Regions from separate parts of the Streptomyces sp. C1-1 genome, predicted to be linked through region 1. Evidence: riboswitches for the same ligand, from Rfam matches in the RefSeq annotation. Region 1 holds a riboswitch; each other region holds the start of a gene.
The links. Region 1 has a riboswitch for cyclic di-AMP ahead of ACQF4J_RS39280 (NlpC/P60 family protein). Riboswitches for the same ligand answer to the same signal wherever they lie in the genome.
Positions count from the first base shown of each region.

Region 1 (5,667 bases):
GGTCATCGTCTGCGTGACGAGCGGTTGCGCCCCGGTGTCCCAGCCGGGCTGTGCCGGCGCGGCCGCGGGCTGCTGGGGCTGGGCTGTCCAGTCGGGTTGGGCCGGTGCGGGTTCGTTCATCGTGCGGGCCGTGGCCGCCTGCTGGACCTGGGCTGCCCAGCTGGGCTGCGCCTGGGTGGCCTCGATCGGCGCGGCGGCCGCGCTCTGCGGGGCCGCCTGCCAGGTGTTCCGGTCCTGCTGCGGTGCGACGGCGGGACGCGGGGCGGAGGTCTGCCGGGCGACGTACCGGTACAGCAGGTCGCTCGCCGCGGCGACCTTGCGCTGGTTCTCCTGCTTGGATCTGCGCAGCGAAGTCTGCCTCGACTCCGCGGGGGCAGGGGCCACGGGGGCTGCTTCCTGGCGGGGCTGCGGCACAGCGGGAAGCGCCGCCGTCGGGCCGGCGGGCAGCTCGGCCACCGGGCGACGGGGCCCGGCGGCGGGCAGCTCGGGCACGGCCCGGGTGGGAGCCTCCAGCTCACGGGCCGCACGCGTCTGAACCGGGCGCGCGGGCCGGGTGGCCGCGGGACGCCTGGCCGGTGTGCGGTCGGACGGGAGGATCGCCGGGACGGTCGGCCCGATGGACGCCCGGGCCATGTCGAACCACTGCCGGCTGACGTTGTCCAGGTCGGGGTCCGAGCCCCTGCGCGGCTGACCACCGCGCTCGCCGGTGCCCCGCGCGTTCTGCACGCGGGTCAGGTTGAACTGCCCGGTGTCTCCTTCGGCGCGGTCGTACAGGTTGCTCACCCGCTGCTGGACGTCCTCCCGGCTGGGTGCTTCGTCGCCCGTCTGGGGCGCGGCGTCGGCCGTCTGCGAGAACAGGGCCACCGAGGTGAGGGCGGCCGTCGCGAGGGCGGAGTTGCGCATACCGGGGAGGCCGAAGCCTCCGGCACGCGACGATCGTTCCGGCGCCATGGGGGCCGTACTCCTTCCGTACTCCGCCTACCGAGTTAGCTGTCGGGTTCGGGCGGTCAATTCCGGAAGGCATGCCCTACGGCCCTTGCGCCGAAGCGCAGTCGGGCCGATTCACCCCATGAATCGGTTGGGTCCCCGGTTCCGGCTGCCGCGGAGGCGCACCGGATTCGGCGGAGGCCGCTCTTCCCGACGGGGTTCGCCGGAGTGACACGAGCGGCCTGAGGCCAAGTTAGCCAACTTGTGCGGCTCGTGTGAAGGTTGACGGCCGGAATGTCCGATACGCTTTTGTGACCTTCGTCGTGACGCTCCGTCAGATGCCTCGACGGTGGACAGAGGGCGTGGGTGCGGTGACAAAGAGTCACCGAACCCCTCGTCCGCGGGGCGTCAGGAACGCGAGCCCTGGTCCTGGTCGGCCGCCCGCTCGGCGTTGCGCTTCTTGATCCGCGCGCCCTCCTTGCGGACCTCGGCCTGCGTGGCGCGCTCCTTGACCAGCCACTCGGGCTGCTCCTGCTTCAGGGCCTCGATCTCCTCGGTGGTGAGGGCATCCGTGACCCCGCCGCGCGCGAGACCGGAGATGGAGACGCCCAGCTTCGCCGCGACCACGGGACGGGGGTGCGGACCGTTGGCCCGCAGCTCGTGCAGCCACTCGGGCGGATTCGCCTGGAGCTCGTCGAGCTGGGCGCGCGAGACGACACCCTCACGGAACTCTGCGGGGGTGGCCTCGAGGTACACACCCAGCTTCTTCGCCGCGGTGGCGGGCTTCATCGTCTGGGCGGTCTGGTGCGACTTCATGGGGTCCAGGGTATCGAGCGCGTACGACGCCTCCGACCACGGCCGGTAACCTGGCGGGGTGACAGGCTCGGAAGCATCCCAGACGTTCCGGCTTGCGTACGTCCCGGGGACGACGCCCGCCAAGTGGGTGCGGATCTGGAACGAGCGCCTGCCCGACATCCCGCTGACCCTCCAGCCCGTACCGGCGGCCGAGGCCCCCGACGTGCTGCGGGCCGGCGAGGCCGACGCGGGGCTGGTACGGCTCCCGGTGGACCGTACGTACTTCAGCGCCATCCCCCTCTACACCGAGACGACCGTGGCCGTCGTCCCCAAGGACCACGTGATCACGGCGGCGGAGGAGATCACCCTCGCCGACCTGGCCGACGAGGTGCTCTTCCACCCCCTCGACGACGTCTTCGACTGGGACGCCCCGCCGGGCGAGCCCGCCTTCGAGCGCCCCGCGACGACCGAGGACGCCGTCGAGCTCGTCGCGGCGGGCGTCGGCCTCCTGGTGGTGCCCCAGTCCCTGGCCCGCCTCCATCACCGCAAGGACCTCACCTACCGTCCGGTGACCGACGCGCCCCGGTCGAGCGTGGCCCTGTCCTGGCCGGAGGACTCCACCACCGACCTGGTGGAGGACTTCATCGGCATCGTCCGCGGCCGTACGGTCAACAGCTCCCGCGGTCGCAAGCCGCAGGCGGCCGAGAAGGCCGCGGACAAACCGGCGCCCCGCCGCAAGCCCGCGGCGGCGAAGACGCCGGCCCGCAGCCCCAGGGCGGGCACGTCGAAGACCCCCAAGCGAGGAAAGCCCCGCCGCCGCTCCTGAGCCACCCGGCGGACATCCCGGCCGACGGGCCACGGCGCAGGCCGGCCATGGCCGCGGCCGGCCGCCCGCCGCCGGGTGGGCGCTGCCGCGCCGGAGCGACCGATGCCGGGCGGGCGCTGCCGCGATGGACTGCACGCCGCCGGACGGGCACTGCCGGTATGGAGCGCACGCCCCGACCTGGTACCGCGGCCGGCCGGCCGCCCGTCGCGGGGTGGGCGCTGCCGCGCCGGAGCGACCGATGCCGGGCGGGCGCTGCCGCGATGGACTGCACGCCGCCGGACGGGCACTGCCGGTATGGAGCGCACGCCCCGACCTGTACCGCCGCGGCCGGTCAGCCGCCCGTCGCCGGCCGCCCGTCGCCGGCCGGGAACGGCCGCGCCGGCCGGGAACGGCCGCGCCGGACGGGAACGGCCGCGCCGGAGCGCGCGCCGCTGGCCGGGCACGGCCGAGACAGACGGCACGCCGCCGGCCGGGCACGGCCGAGACGGACCGCACGTTGCCGGGCGGGCACCGCCGCACCGGAGCGCACGCCTCCGTACGGCCACCGCCGAGACAGACCGCACGCCGCCGTACGGCCACCGCCGCCCCGCCCCGTACACCACTGCACGACCACGCTCCGGCTGCCTCCGCCACCCCGCTCGCGAAGACTTGGCCGCTGCCCCGGTGGCACAATCGGTGAGTGGACCGGGGGATCCTCGAGCGTGAGCCCGAGCTGGAGCTGCTGGCCTCGGCCGCACGGCAGGCGGCGGACGGCGCCGGTGCGGTCGCGCTTGTCTTCGGCGAGGCGGGAATCGGCAAGTCGAGCCTGGTCGGGGCCCTGCCCGACCGGTTGCCGGGGCAGGCGCGCGTGCTGGTCGGCCAGTGCGACGACCTCGCCACCCGGCGCCCCCTGGGCCCCTTCCGCGACCTGGTCGGCAGCGTCGGCGCCGAACTCGCCCGAGCCGTCACCGAGGGCGCGGACCGGCACCGCGTCTACGAGTCCCTGCACGCCGAGCTCGCCGTGACTCCGCATCCTGCGGTACTCGTCGTCGAGGACGTGCACTGGGCCGACGAGGCGTCCCTGGACGCCCTGCGCTTCCTCGTGCGGCGCATGGACCGCCTGCCCGCCCTGCTCGTCCTGACCTACCGCGACGACGAGCTGAACAGCGGCCACCCCCTGCGTCACCTCCTCGGCCAGGTCTCCCGCGCGCCCCGCGTGCACCGCCTGCCCCTGGCCCGGCTCTCCCTCGACGCCGTGACCGAGCTCAGCACGGCCGGCCGGCTCGACCCGGCGCAGGTGTACCAGGTGACCTCCGGCAACCCCTTCTTCGTCACCGAGGTCCTGGCCGCCGGCGGCACGGGGGGCGTGCCGCCCACGGTCGTCGACGCGGTGCTCGCCCGGCTGCGCGGGCTGCCGCCGGCCACCGTGGACGCCCTGGAACAGCTCGCCGTCGTTCCCTCGGCCGTCGAACGCCGGCTCGTCGACGCGCTGGTCACCGACGGCGTGGCGGTCCTCGCCGAGGCCGAACAGCGCGGGCTGCTCACCGTCACCCCGGAACGGATCGTCTTCCGGCACGAGCTGATCCGGCGCGCCGTCGCCGACTCCGTGCCCGCCGCCCGGCGCATCGAGCTCGACCGCCAGGTCCTCGCCGCGCTCGTCGCCCGGCCCGGCGCCGACGCCGCCCGCGTCGTCCACCACGCCGCGCGGGCCGGTGACCTGGACGCCATCGCCCGCTACGGCCCGGACGCCGCCCGGGACGCCGCCGCCGCCGGCGCCCACCGCGAGGCCGCGGCCCACCTCGGGCTCGTCCTGCGCCAGCGCCACCGCTACGGCCCGGCCGAACTCGCCGACCTGCTCGAACGCCTCGCCGTGGAGAGCTACACCATCGCCGACACGGCCGCCGCCGTCACCGCCGAGCGCCAGGCCGTCGCCCTGCGCCGCTCACTCGGCGACATCCTCGCCCTCGGCTCCGACCTGCGCTGGCTCTCCCGCATCCACTGGTGGGCCGGCGACGCCGACGAGGCCCAGGCCGCCGCCCGCGAGGCCGTCACCGTCCTGGAGCACGCGGGCGACGACCGCCTGCTCGCCCTGGCCGTCAGCAACATCGCCCAGCTGCGCATGCTGTCCGACCGCTACCCCGAGGCCGTCGAACACGCCGAGCGCGCCATCGTGCTGGCCCGCAAGGCCGACGACATGGCGATCCTCTCGCACGCTCTCAACAACCTCGGCACGGCCCGCTGGCGGGGCGGTGACCCCGACGGGCGCAAGCAGCTGGAGGAGAGCCTGGAGGTCGCCCTCGGCGCCGGCGAGGTCGAGCACGCCTGCCGCTCCTACGCCAACCTGATCTGGACCTTCCTGGACAACCTGCAGTACGCGGACGCCGACCGTTTCCTGCCGCCTGCCCTGGACCTGGCCGACCGCGCCGAGCACCTCGGCTTCCTCACCTACCTTCACGTCGAACTCGCCCTGCGCCGCCTCGCCGCCGCCGACTGGGAGGACGCCGAACGGCACGCCGAGTTCGGCATCCACGACTTCCCGCCGGCCCGCTGCCCCGCCCTGACCGTGCTGGCGCGGGTGCGCATCCGCCGCGGCAGGCCCGGGGCCGGTGAACTCCTCGCCGAGGCGCGGGAGATCGCCGTACGGACCAGGGAGCTGCAGCGCACCGGCCCGGTGGCGGCCGCGCAGGCGGAGGCGGCCTGGCTGCGCGGGGACGCGGACGCCGTGGTGCGGGCCGCGGCCCCGGTGCATGCCCAGGCCCGCCACCTGCCCGGCATCCCCTACGGCGCCGAACTCGGCTACTGGCTCACCAAGGCCGGGCATCCGGTGCCCGCCGACGACTCCGACCACCCCTACGCCCTGCAGACGCGCGGCCACTGGCGGGAGGCCGCGGCCGTCTGGAAGGCCGCCGGCTGCCCCTACGAGCACGCCGCCGCCTTCGCGGAGAGCCCGCACCCCGCCGACAAGCTCGAGGCCCTCGCCGAACTCGACGACCTGGGCGCCGAACCGCTGGCCCGCCTCGTCCGCGCCGAACTGCGCCGGCTCGGGGTGCGGCACATCCCGCGCGGCCCGCTCGCGGCCACCCGGGGCAATCCCGGCCGGCTCACCGAACGTCAGCTCCAGGTGATGCGGCTGCTCGCCC
Region 1 covers NZ_CP189826.1:8,639,422-8,645,088, forward strand. Annotated here, with positions in the region: gene ACQF4J_RS39280 (NlpC/P60 family protein) at 1-951, opposite strand, end outside; cyclic di-AMP (ydaO/yuaA leader) riboswitch at 960-1,134, opposite strand; gene ACQF4J_RS39285 (DUF5997 family protein) at 1,336-1,743, opposite strand; gene ACQF4J_RS39290 (LysR family substrate-binding domain-containing protein) at 1,802-2,548, shown strand; gene ACQF4J_RS39295 (ATP-binding protein) at 3,228-5,667, shown strand, end outside.

Region 2 (5,667 bases), 5.6 Mb from region 1:
TCGAGAAGATCGACGCGGCCGCCGTACGCGCCTTCTACGACCGCCATGTGCGGCCCGCCACGGCCACCGCGGTCGTCGTCGGCGATCTCACCGGCATCGACCTGGACGCCCTGCTCGGCGAGACCCTGGGCACCTGGACGGGCTCGAAGGCCGAGCCCCGTCCCGTGCCGCCGGTGACCGCCGACGACACCGGGCGCGTGATCATCGTGGACCGTCCCGGCGCAGTCCAGACGCAGCTGCTCATCGGCCGCGTCGGCGCCGACCGCCACGACCGCGTGTGGCCGGCGCAGGTGCTCGGCACCTACTGCCTCGGCGGCACCCTCACCTCCCGCCTGGACCGCGTCCTGCGCGAGGAGAAGGGCTACACCTACGGTGTGCGCGCGTTCGGGCAGGTCCTCAGGTCCGCCCCGGACGGCACGGGCGCGTCGATGCTCGCCATCAGCGGCTCCGTCGACACCCCGAACACCGGCCCGGCACTCGACGACCTCTGGAAGGTGCTGCGCACGCTCGCCGAGGGCGGTCTCACCGACGCCGAGGTCGACGTCGCGGTGCAGAACCTGGTGGGCGTGGCGCCGCTGAAGTACGAGACCGCTGCGGCGGTCGCGAGCACACTGGCAGACCAGGTCGAGCAGCACCTGCCCGACGACTACCAGGCGACGCTGTATCAGCAGCTCGCCGCGACCGGCACGGTGGAGGCCACCGCGGCGGTCGTGAACGCGTTCCCGGTGGACCGTCTGGTGACCGTCCTCGTCGGTGATGCGGCGCAGATCAAGGAGCCGGTGGAGGCGCTCGGCATCGGTGAAGTGACCGTGGTGTCCGCCGAGTAGCGGCACGCGCGCGTGGGAGGCCCTGGTGACTGACCTGTCACCAGGGCCCTCCTATGTCCGAATTGGCGCGTAATTGAAGGAGAGATGCCCGTCTGCCCTGTGGGATGCGCTACAAAAGCCGTGATCCGTTTGGGGATTGAAAGGCGCCCCGCTTAGCGTCGTCCGGGCTGTCCGTCAGGCACTGCGCCGCACCCGCGGCACCGGGCAGTCATCGCCGAGTCCCCGTACGGCGCGAGCCAGGGGAGCCGGGGACCCACGTAGTCCCTGGGGTGAATCGGACGCCCGCGCGAGCCGCGAGGGGGTCCGTAGGAGACCTTCCTGCTCCGAACCCGTCAGCTAACCCGGTAGGCGAGAGGGAAGGAAAGGAACAGCCACTACATGGCGTTCATGTGCGCCACCGGGAAGCACCGTCGTCCCAGCCGCATCAAGCGTTCCACCGCCCAGGTCGCCGGCGTCGCGGCCCTCGCCACCACCGGTGTGATCGGCGCTCTCGCGGCCCCCGCGCTCGCCGCGGACAACTCCGTCGACGCCGTCGAGCAGACCGGCCTCACCCCCGTCATCAGCATCGGCGACTCGATCGCCGAGAAGATCGACGCGCAGGCCGAGGCCCAGAAGCAGGCCGCCGAGGAGGCCGCCCGCAAGAAGGCCGCCGAGGAAGCCGCGCGCAAGAAGGCCGAAGCGCTCGCCAAGAAGGAGCGCGAGGCCAAGGAGCGCGCCGCCCGTGAGGCCGAGCGCAAGCGCCTGAACTCCTTCGTCGCGCCCATCTCCAACTCGTACGTCTCCACGGGCTACAAGGCCAGCAGCTCCCTGTGGTCCTCCGGCAGCCACACCGGCATCGACTTCCACGCCGCGAGCGGTACGTCCGTCCACGCGGTGGGCTACGGCACGGTCGTCCAGACCGGCTGGGGCGGGGCGTACGGCAACCAGATCGTGATCCGGATGAACGACGGGACGTACACCCAGTACGGCCACCTGTCGTCCATCGGCGTCTCCGTCGGCCAGAAGGTCGTCACCGGCCAGCAGATCGGTCTCTCCGGCTCCACCGGCAACACCACCGGACCGCACCTGCACTTCGAGGCCCGGACGACCCCCGAGTACGGCTCGGACATCGACCCCGTCGCGTACCTGCGCTCGCACGGTGTGAACGTCTAGCGACGCGCCGCCATACTCCGAAGACCCCGGCTCCCCCGAGCCGGGGTCTTCGTCGTTTCTGTCGCCCCGGTGTCCAAAAAATATCCATGGATTCCGGCCTGCCGTCGGAAATTCCGGCTCATTGCAATAGAGTCGCTGGACACAACGTCAATCGTCGACGTTTCACGGGGATTAAGACGGAGGTCGGTCATGCGTATTCCGGCGCACTCGGTGTGCACGGCCATCCGGGACGACATCGTCGCGGGTGTCTACGAGCGTGGCGGCCGCCTCACCGAGGAACTCCTCGCCCGCCGTTACGGCGTCTCGCGTGTCCCCGTCCGCGAGGCCCTGCGCACCCTGGAGGCCGAGGGCTTCGTGGTGACCCGCCGGCACGCGGGCGCGTGCGTGGCGGAACCGACCGAGCAGGAGGCCGCCGACCTGCTGGAGATGCGCATGCTGCTGGAGCCGCTGGGTGCGTCCCGGGCCGCCCAGCGGCGCACCGAGGCCCACCTCAAGGTCCTGCGCGGCCTGGTCAGACTGGGCCAGGAGCGGGCCAGGAGGGGCGGCAGCGAGGATCTGCGCTCCCTGGGCGGCTGGTTCCACGAGACGCTCGCCCAGGCCTCGGGCAGTCCCGCGCTGACGTCGATGCTGACCCAGCTGCGCCACAAGATCGCCTGGATGTACGCGGTGGACGCGCCGGCCAACCCCGCGGAGTCCTGGGCGGAGCACGGCGCGATCGTCGACGCCGTGGCCCGGGGCGACGGCGACCGCGCGCGGGCGATCACGAGCCTGCACACCGAGCGCTCGACGGCCGCGCACCGGCTGCGGTTCGGCGGCGCGAACGGTGTGAGGAACTCGCAACACGCCGTAAACATGTCGAGCCTGCGGCATTAACACGAGCGCCGTATACAAAGGGAAGGGAATTCGAGGGGGCTAATTCAAGCTGCCCGCCGTCGAGAATTTCCGACCCCGGCACAGGAAATGCGAAGGGCCCGCCCGGTAATTCGGACGAGCCCTTCTGTGGTGCCGCGATCAGACGGTCTCGGGAAGCTCCTCGAGCCCTTCGGAGACCAGCTTGGCCAGACGGTCGAGGGCGACGTCCGCGCCCTCGGCGTCGGAGGCGAGGACGATCTCCTCGCCACCCTGGGCGCCCAGACCCAGGACGGCCAGCATGGAGGCCGCGTTGACGGGGTTGCCGTCGGCCTTGGCGATCGTCACCGGGATACCTGCGGCCGTGGCGGCCCGGACGAAGATGGAAGCGGGGCGGGCGTGGAGGCCCTCGGCCCAGCCGACGTTGACGCGGCGCTCAGCCATGTGATGCTGCCCTTCGGTTTTCAGGGTTGTCTAGACCAGTTTCCCACAACGTGAAGAGTCTCCGGAGCGGTACTCACGTTCCGTCCGGGGTGGGTGGTCGGGCCGCGGCCTCGGCCCGATCGACGTCCTCTTCGGTTCTCCACAGACTGCCTCGCGCCGCTGTCGGACGCGAGCCGTACTCTGGGGCCCATGCAGATCGCGTCGGACCGGCACGAGTATCCCGCCCACTGGGAGGCCGACGTGGTGCTCCGCGACGGCGGCACCGCGCGCATCCGCCCCATCACCGTTGATGACGCAGATCGCCTGGTCAGCTTCTACGAGCAGGTCTCGGACGAGTCGAAGTACTACCGCTTCTTCGCGCCCTACCCTCGCCTGTCCGCCAAGGACGTCCACCGCTTCACGCACCACGACTTTGTGGACCGGGTGGGACTCGCGGCCACGGTCGGCGGCGAGTTCATCGCCACCGTACGCTATGACCGCATCGGCGCCGACGGAACGCCCGCGTCCGCACCCGCCGACGAGGCCGAGGTCGCCTTCCTCGTCCAGGACGCCCACCAGGGCCGCGGCGTCGCCTCCGCCCTCCTCGAACACATCGCCGCCGTCGCCCGCGAGCGCGGCATCCGCCGCTTCGCCGCCGAGGTGCTGCCCGCCAACACCAAGATGATCAAGGTGTTCACGGACGCCGGGTACACCCAGAAGCGCCACTTCGAGGACGGCGTCGTCCGCCTGGAGTTCGACCTCGAACCCACCGACCGCTCCGTCGCCGTGCAACGCGCGCGCGAGCAGCGCGCCGAAGGGCGTTCCGTACGCCGCCTGCTGGCACCCGGCTCCGTCGCCGTCGTCGGCGCCGGCCGCGCGCCCGGGGGAGTGGGCCGCAGCGTTCTCGACAACATCCGGGACGCCGGCTACGCCGGGCCCCTGTACGCCGTCAACGGCGCCTTCCCCGAGGACCTCAAGGAACTCGACGGCGTCCCCGCCCACCGCTCGGTGCAGGACATCGACGGCACCGTCGACCTCGCCGTCGTCGCCGTGCCCGCCGAGCACGTCCCCCAGGTCGTCACCGAGTGCGGCGAGCACGGCGTGCAGGGACTCGTCGTGATCTCCGCCGGCTACGCCGAGAGCGGCCCCGAGGGACGCGAGCGCCAGCGCGAACTCGTCCGGCACGCGCGCGCGTACGGCATGCGGATCATCGGCCCGAACGCCTTCGGCGTCATCAACACCTCCGAGCAGGTACGGCTCAACGCCTCCCTCGCCCCCCAGATGCCCCGCCCCGGCCGCATCGGCCTGTTCGCCCAGTCCGGCGCCATCGGCATCGCCCTGCTGTCCCGGCTGCACCGACGCGGCGGCGGAGTCACCGGCGTCACCGGCGTGTCCACCTTCGTCTCCTCCGGCAACCGCGCCGACGTCTCCGGAAACGACCTCATCCAGTACTGGTACGACGACCCGGACACCGACGTCGTCCTGATGTACCTGGAGTCCATCGGCAACCCCCGCAAGTTCACGCGCCTCGCGCGGCGCACGGCGGCCGCCAAGCCGCTGGTCGTGGTCCAGGGCGCCGGTTCGGCGCCGCAGGGCCACGCCGTACGCGCCACCCGGCTGCCGCACGCCACGGTCTCCGCGCTGCTCCGGCAGGCCGGCGTCATCCGCGTCGACACGATCACCGAACTGGTCGACGCCGGACTGCTGCTCGCCCGCCAGCCGCTGCCGGCCGGACCCCGGGTGGCGATCCTGGGCAATTCCGAGTCGCTCGGCCTGCTCACCTACGACGCCTGTCTCGCCGAGGGCCTCAGGCCGCAGCGGCCCCTGGACCTGACCACCGAGGCCTCCGCCGGGGACTTCCACACCGCGCTGCTGCACGCCCTGGAGGACGACTCCTGCGACGCGGTCGTGGTGACGGCGATCCCGGCCATCGGAGAGGCCTCGCCCGGCGACGCGGAGCTGGCCGAGGCGCTGCGGTCGGCCGCCCAGGCCGTGCCCGGCAAGCCCGTGCTGGTGGTCCACGTGGAGCTCGGCGGGCTCGCCCAAGCCCTGTCCGCCGCGGCGAGCACCGCACCCCAGACCGGTTCGAGCACCCCCTCCGGCGCCCGGCCGCGCCCCTCCCAGATGCTGCCCCCCACGACCCCGGCGACCCCCGCCGCGAGCGCCCCGGCCGAATCCCGCCTCATCCCCGCCTACCCCGCCGCCGAGCGCGCCGTAAGGGCCCTCGCCGAAGCCGTGAACTACGCCCAGTGGCGGCGCGAGGCCGCCGAGCCCGGCCGGGTGCCCGAGTACGAGGACATCGACGAGAAGGGCGCCGCCGAGCAGATCGACGGCCTGCTCGCGCGCGGACAGGGCCTCACCCTGGGCACCGAGGAGACCCACCAGCTCCTCGGCCGCTACGGCATCGACGTACGCA
Region 2 covers NZ_CP189826.1:3,016,820-3,022,486, reverse strand. Annotated here, with positions in the region: gene ACQF4J_RS13660 (M16 family metallopeptidase) at 1-827, shown strand, start outside; cyclic di-AMP (ydaO/yuaA leader) riboswitch at 1,030-1,193, shown strand; gene ACQF4J_RS13655 (M23 family metallopeptidase) at 1,206-1,979, shown strand; gene ACQF4J_RS13650 (GntR family transcriptional regulator) at 2,169-2,852, shown strand; gene ACQF4J_RS13645 (HPr family phosphocarrier protein) at 2,991-3,272, opposite strand; gene ACQF4J_RS13640 (GNAT family N-acetyltransferase) at 3,462-5,667, shown strand, end outside.
Region 2: another riboswitch for cyclic di-AMP. It lies ahead of ACQF4J_RS13655 (M23 family metallopeptidase); the one in region 1 lies ahead of ACQF4J_RS39280 (NlpC/P60 family protein).

Region 3 (5,667 bases), 6.5 Mb from region 1:
TCGACGAAGGAGAAGCTGGTCGCCGCCGCTTTCACCTACGCCGCCGAGGACGACCTCGCCCATCTGCGCAAGCTGCTCGGCCGTCGCACCACGGCGCTACGGCGACTGCGTGCCGCCGTGCGCTGGTACGCGCCGACCGGCCAGGCCAAGGGCTGGCGGCTGTGGATCGAGGGCTGGGCGGCGGCGCTGCGCGAACCCGCGCTGCGGGAGGTGGCGCGGGACCTCGACAAGCGGTGGAAGGCGGCGCTCGCCGAGGTCATCGCGGAGGGCGTGGCCGCGGGCGAGTTCCACTGCCCCGACCCCTTCGGCACGGCCCTGCGTCTGACGGCCCTGCTGGACGGCCTGGCGGTACAGCTGACCTCGTACGCCGGCGCCGTCCCCCGGACCCGGGCACAGGAGTGGGTGGACGAGGCCCTGGCCCGCGAACTGGGCCTGGAACGAGCGGCGTTGACCACTTCGCAGGCGTGAGGGCGCGCCCGCTCCAGGGGTCCCCCGACTCTCACCGGGGGACCGGGAGACCTCGAGACCGAGTGACCGGGAGACCCCACCGCCCTCAGGCGACGGAGGCGATCCGTGTCCTGATGTCCTCGGGTGACAGCGCGCCCTTCGCCGTGACGTGGTCGCCGGACGACTCGCCGCGCAGCCGACGCCCGATCCACGGCACCAGGTACTCGCGCGCCCACTGCACGTCGTCCCGCCGCACCTCCAGCGTGCCCCGCGGCGGCAGCGGCGGCCAGGGCTGGTCGGGGTCGGCCGGGATCTCCAGGCCGAGGACCTGCCCGGCGCGCAGCGCCACGCGCGTGTGACCCTCGGGCGAGAGGTGGAGCCGGTCGCCGTCCCAGGCCCTGCGGTCCTGCACCGACTTCAGCGACCACAGGTCGAGCACGGGGCAGCCGTACCGGTCGGCGATGGCCCGTACATGCCCGTTGTAGGTGGCGATCTTGCCGCGCAGGTGCTTCAGCACGGGCACGCCACGGGTGTCGAACCCGGTCGTCACCATGACGGTGCCGGCGACCGCCGTGAGGCGGGCGATCGCCCGCTCGAAACGCTCGGCCACCTCGTCGGGGTCGGTGCCCGGCCGGATGATGTCGTTGCCGCCCGCGCAGAAGGAGACCAGGTCGGGGGCGAGCTCGACGGCCTGCGGGAGCTGGTCCGCCACGATTTGGTCGAGCAGTTTGCCGCGCACGGCGAGGTTCGTGTAGCTGAAGTCGCCCTCCGGACGCCGGTCCGCGAGGAGCACCGCGAAGCGGTCCGCCCAGCCGACGAAGGCCCCGTCGGGGCCGGGGTCGCCGACGCCCTCGGTGAAGCTGTCCCCCACCGCAACGTACGACCCGATCACTGATCTGCTGTCATTCTTCGAATCGTCTGCCACAGCCGTCACTATTCACCTTCGAATGTGACCTACGCGACCGTAGGCCGGGGTTGACGGGCGGTGACATAAGCCACTCCCAAAGTGTTGGCCAAGGTCGGAATAACGCTCTGTTCAGGGCTGTTGACGGGTCAACCGCCACACGGCCGTGCGCCCGCCCCGTCGTCGACCCCGCGGACACACCGAAGGCCGGACCCGGGGATCGGGGTCCGGCCTTCGGCGGCGTGTCGGGCGGCGTGGCGGCGGGGGGTCAGCCGACGGCGACGCCCTTGGAGCGGAGGTAGGCGACCGGGTCCACGTCGGAGCCGTAGTTCGGCGTGGTCCGGATCTCGAAGTGCAGGTGCGGCCCGGTGACGTTGCCCGTCGCGCCGGACAGGCCGAGTTGCTGGCCCGCGCTGACGCTCTGGCCGGCCGAGACGGACAGCTGCGAGAGGTGCCCGTACTGGGCGTAGTAGCCGTCGGCGAGCCTGATGACGACCTGGTTGCCGTATGCGCCGCCCCAGCCGGCGGAGACGACCGTGCCCGCGCCGACGGCCTTGACGGAGGTGCCGGTGGGGACGACGAAGTCGACGCCGGTGTGGTAGCCGCTGGACCACATGCTGCCGGCCACGTGGTAGCCGGTGCCGACGGTGGCGCCGGAGACGGGGAGCTGGAAGCCGGTGGCGGCGGTGGTGGTCGCGGCGGCGCTGCGGGTGGTGCCCTCACCGGAGGAGGACGAGCGCTCCTTCGGCGTGGTCGAGCCCTGCGAGGACGAGGACTTGGCCGTGGAGGACTTGGTGGTGCCCGTCGCGGCCTTCTTGCCGATCGAGAGCTTCAGACCGGGGTGGATGAGCGACGGGTCGTCGCCGACGGCGGCGCGGTTGTCGGCGTAGAGCTTGTGCCAGCCACCGCTGACGTGCTGCTCCTCGGCGATCTTCGAGAGGTAGTCGCCGGACCGCACCGAATAGACGTGCACCGCCTTTTCGGAGGCGGTGTTCTTCTTTTCGGTCGCCTTCTTGACGGTATTCGGAAGAGACTGCACGGCCTTTTCCGAAACCGACTGGGAAGCGGACTGGGCGGTGGCCGCGTGGGCGCCGGTGGCACCCATCAGCGGGAGGGCGAGCGCGGCGCCGCCGGTTCCGGCGACGGCGATGGAGCGGGTGAAGCGCTGGGGCTTCGGGCGGCGGTGCTTACCCTTCGCGGGCATGGCGAATTCCTCTCCGGCGCCTGCGAGGTGAGCTGTCGGGTGCGGGCTGGAGATGCCCGGCCGCGCGCTGGTCGCGGCTGTACCCCTAGCCGTTCCGGAGACCGGAACAGGCGTTGTACCTGTGGGTCCCCCGCTCCTGCCGTACACGGGTGAGTTGGTGCGGGCTCCGGGCGGCGGCAGGATTGGGCGTCCGTCCGGATTGGTGTGGAACGTAAGCGACGAAGACGCGAAGGGACAAGCGACGGTTCCCCGTGAATGCGTTTCTCTTGATCCTCCGCGGAAATCCACGGTCACTCTCCGTGAATTTCCGCTTCAGGCCATTCTTCAATCCGCAGGAAAGACAGATTGATTACGTGAGCATGACGAGGTACGCACCGTCACGGATATGACGCTGCTCACGTGACACTGCTCCAGCTTCCCTTGTCGCAGCGCGAGTTGGAATGAAGCCCAATCAACGCAGCAATTCGGACAGAAGAGTCAGATGCGGCGCAGGCGGAGAACTGCCGCATCGAGGTCGCCCCGAAGTCCGGTACGCAGGCCATGGTGCAGCAATACGCCACCTCGATGCACTTCGCCCGTTTCGAGGCATTCGTACGACGCCGTCGGGTCGAGAGCACGCAGCCGCAGGGCCGGTACGGGCTCGCCGTAGCTCTGCGCCTGCAGCCAGGCGAGGACGACGGTCTCGTCCCCGCGCACGTACTGCACCGCGCTCAGCCCGCCCGTCGGCGGCCTGAGGCGGTGGAGCTCGCCGTGCTGGACGAGCGGCCGGATCTCCTTGTAGAGGCCGACCCAGTCGCGGGCCTCGGCCAGCTCCTCCTCGGTCCACTGCGTGAGGTCCCCACCCACCCCGAGCACTCCGGCCATGGCACTGACGAACCGGAAGCGCAACGAGCTGACGCGCCCGTTGAGCTGGGTGTTGGGGCTGTCGGTGACCCAGGCGGCCATCACGCGCGCGGGGTGGATCTGGCTGAAGCCGTGCTGGATGGCGAGCCGGTCGAGCGGATCGGTGTTGTCCGAGGTCCACACCTGGTCCGTACGGCTCATGATGCCGAGGTCGATCCGTCCGCCGCCGCCCGAGCAGGACTCGAAGACGACACCGGGGTGGGCCGCCCGCAGCCGGTCCAGGAGTGCGTACAGGGCGCGGACGTGGTCGACCCAGAGTCGCTGCGGATAGCCGTCACCCGGCCACCCGGCGTCCGTGAAGCAGCGGTTGAAGTCCCACTTGACGTAGTCGATCGGAGCGCTGGTCAGGAGTGCGTCGAGCCGCTCCCACAGGTACTCCTGGACGTCCTCGCGGGCCAGGTTCAGCACGAGCTGGTTGCGCAGCTCCGTCCGCTTGCGTCCGGGCTGGAACTGGACCCAGTCGGGGTGGGCGCGGTAGAGGTCGCTGTCCGGGTTGACCATCTCGGGTTCGACCCAGATGCCGAACTGCATGCCCAGTGCGTGCACGTAGTCGGCGAGCGGCGCCAGGCCCTTGGGGAAGCGGTCCGGGTTGGGTGTCCAGTCGCCGAGTCCGGCCCGGTCGCTGGTGCGCGTGCCGAACCAGCCGTCGTCGACGACGAACAGTTCCACGCCGATCGCCGCGGCCCGCCGCGCGAGGGCCCCCTGCTGCTCCTCGGAGATGTCGAACTCCGTGGCCTCCCAGGAGTTGAACAGCACGGGGCGGTCCTGGTCAGCGTCCGGGACGACGTACGCGCGCTGGTAGGCGTGCCAGGCCCGGCTCGCCCCGCCGAAGCCGCCGTCGCTCCACAGTCCGGCGAAGACGGGGGTGGTATAGGACTCCCCCGGCGCCAGGTTCAGCAGCCCTGAGTCGTCGTATCCGGCGCCTCCGGTGATCTGCACGCGCGCGTCCGGGAGTTGGGCCACCGCGATGCGCCAGGAGCCGGACCAGCCGAGGGCGCAGCCGTAGACCTCGCCGCGCTCCTCGGTGGCGTCGGTGTCGAGGGCGACCCAGGGCAGGTGCTGGTGTCCGGTGTGCCCGCGGCGGCTGCCGATGATCTTCTCGCCGTAGGTGAGCGGGGAGCTCGTGAGCCGGGACTCGGCGGCCCAGCGGCCGTGCAGCTGGGACAGCCGCCAGCCGTCGCGGTCGGGCAGCGTCCAGGTGGCGGCGTCCGCGCGCAGCAGCTCCAGGGGGCCGGGGCCTTCGTTGTCGAGGGTCACCCAGCGCTCGACGACGTCGTGCCGCATCCGGTGGTGCAGGGTGATCGCGAGACCGCCGTCGCGGAACCTCAGCCGGAGATGGTCGCCCACCGTCTCGTACGCCTCGAAGCGCCACTCGGTGCCGCGCCGCTCGTCGGAGCGTACGGACAGGGCGGGCCGCACGAAGCGCGGACCGCCCTCGACCGGGTACTCCTCACGGCCGTCGAGCGGGGACTCGAAGGGGCGGTAGTCGGGCAGCGGGCGTACGGCGAGGGCCTCGGCGTCGGCGAGGGCGATCCGGGGGCCCCAGTGCAGGTGCAGGAGCTCGTCGTCCTCAGTGAGATGGATGGCGTAACCGCTGGTCGGCCCGGTCAGGAGCCACGTACGGCGGTTGTCGGAGATCTCCAGCATCAAGCCCCCACAGATTCGAACAGGTGCGATCAAGCAGCAACATCATCAACTCCGGTGGGGGTCGACGGCAACGCCTGTGGACAACTCGTTGCCCAAGGAAGCCATGTCGTATCGTCGACAAGGTCCCCGCCGTCGAGCCGAGTCGGCGGGGCCGACTGGGAGGAGCCCCCGTGACGCAGCAGGTCCCGTCGACCGATCCGGAGCTGGCCCGGGTCCGCAACTTCCGCGACGTGGGCGGGCTGCCGACGGTGGACGGGCGGCGGGTGCGGCACGGGGTGCTGTTCCGCAGCGGGCATCTGGCGCACGCGACCGAGGAGGACGCCGCCTTCCTCGCCTCGCTGGGGCTGCACACGATCTTCGACTTCCGCAACGCGGCGGACCAGAAGCTGGAGGGGCCGGACGTCGAGCTGCCCGGCGTGCGCAATGTGAACCTGCCGCTGTCCGACCCGGCGGACGGCGCCGGTTTCTGGAAGATGGTGCGGGACGGCGAGATCGAGCAGCTGCGCGAGGCCCTCGGCGACGGCAAGGCGGCGGGCCGCATGATCGCTTCCTACCGCACGAT
Region 3 covers NZ_CP189826.1:2,101,274-2,106,940, forward strand. Annotated here, with positions in the region: gene ACQF4J_RS09655 (TetR/AcrR family transcriptional regulator) at 1-468, shown strand, start outside; gene ACQF4J_RS09660 (SGNH/GDSL hydrolase family protein) at 554-1,339, opposite strand; gene ACQF4J_RS09665 (M23 family metallopeptidase) at 1,620-2,555, opposite strand; cyclic di-AMP (ydaO/yuaA leader) riboswitch at 2,560-2,717, opposite strand; gene ACQF4J_RS09670 (alpha-galactosidase) at 3,033-5,105, opposite strand; gene ACQF4J_RS09675 (tyrosine-protein phosphatase) at 5,276-5,667, shown strand, end outside.
Region 3: another riboswitch for cyclic di-AMP. It lies ahead of ACQF4J_RS09665 (M23 family metallopeptidase); the one in region 1 lies ahead of ACQF4J_RS39280 (NlpC/P60 family protein).

Region 4 (5,667 bases), 2.8 Mb from region 1:
GTCGACCGAGCGCGCCGCCCGCACGTGGTCCTCGCCCACGACGAACTCGGTCGAACCGCCGCCGATGTCCACGACCAGGTAGGGCCGGGCGAGGTCGTCGCGGCCCTTCAGCTCGTTGGTCGCGCCCGTGAAGGAGAACTCCGCCTCCTGCTCGCCGGAGATCACCTCGGGCTCGACGCCGAGGATGTCGACGACGCCCCGCACGAAGTCGTCCCGGTTGGAGGCGTCGCGAGAGGCCGAGGTGGCCACGAAACGCACCTTCTCGGCGCCCAGGTCGCGGATCACCTCCGCGTACTCCCGGCAGGCCGCGAAGGTCCGCTCCAGCGCCTCCGGCGCCAGTCGGCCGGTGCGGTCCACGTCCTGGCCGAGCCGCACGATCGTCATGCGCCGGTCCAGCTCCAGCAGTTCGCCGGTGCCGGGGTTGACGTCGGCGACCAGCAGCCGGATGGAGTTGGTGCCGCAGTCGACGGCGGCGACCCGGCTGAAGCCCCTGGGTGTCATCGGCCGAGCCGAGAAGAAGCCGCTGCGGATCACGGTCGGGTCCTCCTCGGCCTCCTCACCGGGGAACTCGTCCGCCGGGTCCGGAGCCGCCAGCGGCTGCACGCAGGGGCCCTTGCGCCACCACTCGGGCAGCATCGCGATCGCCTCGTCGCCCAGCGGGTTGACGCCCGGGCCGGCGGCCAGGGAGTGCCCCACCAGCACGTGCAGGCACTTCACCCGGTCCGGCATGCCGCCAGCGCTCGGGAAGCCCTCGAGCACCTCGATCTCGTCCCGCCGCCGGATGTAGTCCTCGTGCGCGGCACGGTACGCGGCGGCCAGCTCCGGGTCGGTCTGCAGCCGCTCCGTCATCTCCTTCATGACGCCGTTCGCCTCCAGCGTGCCGATCGCCGAGGCGGCGCGCGGGCACGTCAGGTAGTACGTCGTCGGGAAGGGCGTGCCGTCCGGCAGCCGGGGCGCCGTCTCCACGACGTCCGGCTGCCCGCACGGGCAGCGGTGGGCGATCGCGCGCAGCCCGCGCGGCGGCCGCCCGAGCTGCTGCTTGAAGGCCTCGACGTCGGCGTCGGTGGGCTCGGTGCGCGGGGTGGGCGGCGGAGGCGTTTCCACTGAGAACTGTCTTTCTGGTCAGGTCACTGGTCGGAGGCGTCGGACTTGTCGACCCCGTCCCAGACGTTCGCGTACCACGGGCGGTCGGCGGCGCCCAGTTCGGCGCGGGACCGCCTGGCGCGGTCCGGGTCGATGACGACGTATCCGGTCTCGCCCGGCATCACATAGTGCAGTCGCTGCCGGATCTGCTGCTCGGCGTAGGAGTCGTCCTGCCAGCGCGCCTTGAGGTCGCGCAGCTGCTCGACCCGCTCCGCCGCCTGCTGCTTCTGGCGCTGCAGGTCGGAGATCTCGGCGCGCTGGGAGACGTACTGCCTTATCGGGTAGGCAAGGGCCACCACCAGGGTGCACAGCACCAGGGCGAGCAGCGCGGCCCGGCCCGTCAGCCGGGAGCGGCGGGCCTGCCGTTTGGTCTGGGAGCGGTAGACCCGGGCCGCCGTCTGCTCGCCGAGCAGCTTGAGCCTGGTCGCGGTGGAGAACCGGTCCCGGTCCTTCACGGCCATGTCCCCGCCTCCCGTTCATGCCGTTCACACGTGCGTACGTCCCCGCACACGGTACGGGACCGGTACGGGGACGTACGTACGACTGGCGCAGGATTGACCCTTTGCGGCTCAGCCCTTGAAGCGGGGGAAGGCGCTGCGGCCGGCGTACACCGCGGCGTCGTCGAGGATCTCCTCGATGCGCAGCAGCTGGTTGTACTTGGCGACGCGCTCGGAGCGGGCCGGGGCGCCGGTCTTGATCTGGCCGCAGTTGGTGGCGACGGCGAGGTCGGCGATGGTGACGTCCTCGGTCTCGCCGGAGCGGTGGGACATCATGCACTTGAAGCCGTTGCGCTGGGCCAGCTCGACGGCGTCCAGGGTCTCGGTCAGCGAGCCGATCTGGTTGACCTTGACCAGCAGGGCGTTGGCGGTGCCCTCCTCGATGCCGCGGGCCAGGCGCTCGGGGTTGGTGACGAACAGGTCGTCGCCGACGATCTGCACCTTGTCGCCGAGCTTGTCGGTGAGGACCTTCCAGCCGGCCCAGTCGTCCTCGAACAGCGGGTCCTCGATGGAGACGAGCGGGTAGGCCGCCACGAGCTCCTCGTAGTACTCCGTCATCTCGGCGGCCGAGCGGTCCTTGCCCTCGAACTGGTACTTGCCGTCCTTGTAGAACTCGGAGGCGGCGACGTCGAGCGCGAGGGCGATCTGCTCGCCGGGGACGTACCCGGCCTGCTTGATGGCCTCGAGGATCAGGTCGAGGGCGTCACGGTTGGAGCCCAGGTTCGGGGCGAAGCCGCCCTCGTCGCCGAGGCCGGTGGCCAGGCCCTTGGACTTCAGCACGGACTTCAGGGTGTGGTACACCTCGGCGCCCCAGCGCAGGGCCTCGGAGAAGGTCTCCGCGCCGATCGGGGCGATCATGAACTCCTGGATGTCCACGTTGGAGTCGGCGTGCGAGCCGCCGTTCAGGATGTTCATCATCGGCACCGGCAGCAGGTGCGCGTTCGGGCCGCCCAGGTAGCGGAAGAGCGGGAGGTCGCTGGCCTCGGAGGCGGCGTGGGCGACGGCGAGCGAGACGCCGAGGATGGCGTTGGCGCCGAGCGAGCCCTTGTTGTCGGTGGCGTCCAGGTCGAACATGGCCTGGTCGATCAGGCGCTGCTCGGTGGCGTCGTAGCCGACCAGCTCCGGGCCGATCTGCTCGATGACGGCGAGGACGGCCTTCTCGACACCCTTGCCCTTGTAGCGGTTGGGGTCACCGTCGCGGAGCTCGATGGCCTCGAAGGCGCCCGTGGAGGCGCCGGACGGGACGGCGGCACGACCCGTGCTGCCGTCGTCGAGGCCGACCTCGACCTCGACGGTGGGGTTCCCTCGCGAGTCGAGGATTTCCCGGGCTACGACGACGTCGATGGACGGCACGAGCATCTCCTTCTTGGATGTGACGCTGGTTGTGCGGGGCACGCGGGCCTTTTTAGGCCCTACCTCGGCCTTGCGACTAGAGCCTAACCGCCCCGGGGCCATCGGCCAGCCGACCGACCGTCCCGTGGACAAGGACAGACGGTACCTATTGTTCACGCCCGGAACAAAGGAGGGTGAACACAGCATGTATCCCGGGCGACGACGGGCAGACGACGGGTCGGCGACGGGCAGAGAAAAAACCCCGCTCCGGTGCGTACGGGGGAAGACGCACCGGAGCGGGGAGCCCGTGGGGACGGGGGTGGCCCTCACGTGCCTCCACTGTGGGGGACACGGATGTGCGGGGCCTGTGGTTCGACTGTCTCTTACTTCAGGTGCAGCTGCTGACCGGGGTAGATCAGGTTGGCGTCCTCGACGATGCCCTTGTTCAGGTCGAACAGCTTCTTCCAGCCGCCCTTGACCTTGTGCTCGGCGGCGATGGAGCTGAGCGTGTCGCCCTTGACGACCTTGTACTCGCCGTCACCCTTCTTGACCTTCTTGCCGGTCGGGGTGGTGACGGTCTTGGTCGACTTCTTGGGGGCCGGACGCTCGGAGGAGCGGGAGGCCTGCTGCTCGGTGGTCGAGCGGGTGGCGGTGCTGCCCGACGAGCCGGTGGAGGCGCTGGAGCCGTTGTAGGCGGCGCTGGACAGGCCCGTGCCGCAGACCGGCCAGGCGCCCTTGCCCTGGGAGGCGAGAACCTTCTCGGCGACGGCTATCTGCTGCGCCTTGGAGGCCTGGTTGGCCTGCGCGGCGTAGGCGGTGCCGCCGTACGCGGCCCAGGTGGAGGCGGAGAACTGCAGACCGCCGTAGTAGCCGTTGCCGGTGTTGATGGACCAGTTGCCGCCCGACTCGCACTGGGCGACCGCGTCCCACTCGGAGGCGGTGGCGGCGGAGGCGTTGCCGGCCGCCATCAGCGGGGCGGCGATGGCGACACCGGTGACACCGGCGAGCGCGGCGGCGCGGGTGGCCTTGGACGGACGACGGTGCTTGCCCTTGCCGGAAAACAGCATGGTGGATCCCCTCACCGACGCCTGCGAGGTGAGCTGTCGGGTTCGGGCCGGTTGAGTTGCCCGGCCGCGGCCTCGCTCTCGCGAGCCGCGGCTACACCCCGAGCCACCACCGTCAACCACCCGGTGGGGCACTTACCTTGGGTCCCCCGCTCCTGCCTACGGCGCTGTCAAGCGACGACTGTTCCCGTACGGCCACTGGCAGGATTCGGCGTTGCGGCAGACGGGGCTCGGGTTGCCGAGCGGTCATGACCGTAGACACGGAATCCGCGGAATTTCAAAGACGATCAGGGCTTCTGAGACTCATCCCACACTTTCGCCAAAACGGACATTCAGCGCGAAGCGTGACGTGAACTCCCGCCGTATTTCGCCCTATTCGGCAGGGAGATCCAGGGTCTGACCGGTGAAGATGTGGTTCGGGTCGGTACCGATGGCCTGCTTGTTCGCGTCATAGATGGCGCGCCATCCGCCGTCCACGTCAAGGGAGTCGGCGATGGAGGCGAGAGTGTCGCCCGTGCGGACGGTGTACGAGTCGTGCGCGGCGGGCTTCACGGCGCCCCCGTCGGCACTCTCGTCGGCGGTGGCGCCGCGGTGCTTGCCGGTGCCGCCGCCGGTGGCCGCGGAGTCGACGGCCCCGGTGTCGACGAGGCTCCAAGAGCCCAGGGCCTGCCGGGAATTGTCCGACTCGTCACTCTTCGCCCGCCCCGCGGAGGAGCCGGCGGCCCCCTGCGACGCGCTCGGCGTCGAGGCGGAAGGCGAGGCCGAACTGTCCGATTTGCTGGACTTGCCGGTGGAATGCGAAGAAGAGCCGGGGGAGGCCGAAGGCGAACCGGACGCGTCCGACGAGACGGAGCCGCCGGAGGTGTCGTCCGACGTGTTGCCCGATGAATTGGACAAACCGGTGGAGCCGGAACCGTCAGACGAACCGGACGAGTCGGACGAGCCGCCCCCGATACCGGTGTCCACGTCGGCCGAACCGGAGTCCTTGCTCAGCCCCGACGTCAGTCCACAGGTGTGGAAGGCGCCGACGCCCTCGGCGTCCAGGAGCTTCTCGGCGACGGCTATCTGCTGGTTGCGGCTGGCCAGGTCGGCCCTGGGGGCGTAGTCGAGGCCGCCGTACTTCTCCCAGTCCGCCTGGGACAGCTTCAGGCCGCCGTAGAAGCCGTTGCCGCTGTTCTCGCTCCAGGAGCCACCCGTCTCGCACTGCGCCACCTTGTCCCAGGTGGTCCCGTCGGCGGCGCTGGCGCCTCCCGCGGCGAACAGCGGGATCGCGATGGCGGAGCCGGTCACTCCGGCCGCGACGAGGAGAGCCGGAGCCTGGCGGGGGCGACGGTGACGACCGTTCCCGGAGAGCATGCGGAGGGCCTTTCGCGAGACAGCAATGACCGCGGCGCGTGAAGCTTGGGCCAAACCTTCGCGCCGCTGTTGATCCGTGAACGTAGCGGCTACCGATCACTTGTCACAAGTTAATGCCGCGTAGATCACGTGAAGATCACAGAGTTGAACGCGTGTCATGTTTACGGGGGGCTCGAGGCCTCGACCGGAGTGAACTCGACCGGGAGCGTGCGCAGTCCGCGCATGATGAGTCCGCCCCGCCACCTCAACTCCCCTGGATCCTCGGCCAGTCGGAG
Region 4 covers NZ_CP189826.1:5,862,277-5,867,943, reverse strand. Annotated here, with positions in the region: gene ACQF4J_RS26880 (Ppx/GppA phosphatase family protein) at 1-501, opposite strand, end outside; partial or broken gene ACQF4J_RS26875 (DUF501 domain-containing protein) at 703-966, opposite strand; gene ACQF4J_RS26870 (FtsB family cell division protein) at 1,128-1,604, opposite strand; gene eno (phosphopyruvate hydratase) at 1,713-2,999, opposite strand; gene ACQF4J_RS26860 (transglycosylase family protein) at 3,356-4,039, opposite strand; cyclic di-AMP (ydaO/yuaA leader) riboswitch at 4,043-4,213, opposite strand; gene ACQF4J_RS26855 (transglycosylase family protein) at 4,409-5,392, opposite strand; gene ACQF4J_RS26850 (cytochrome P450 family protein) at 5,554-5,667, opposite strand, start outside.
Region 4: another riboswitch for cyclic di-AMP. It lies ahead of ACQF4J_RS26860 (transglycosylase family protein); the one in region 1 lies ahead of ACQF4J_RS39280 (NlpC/P60 family protein).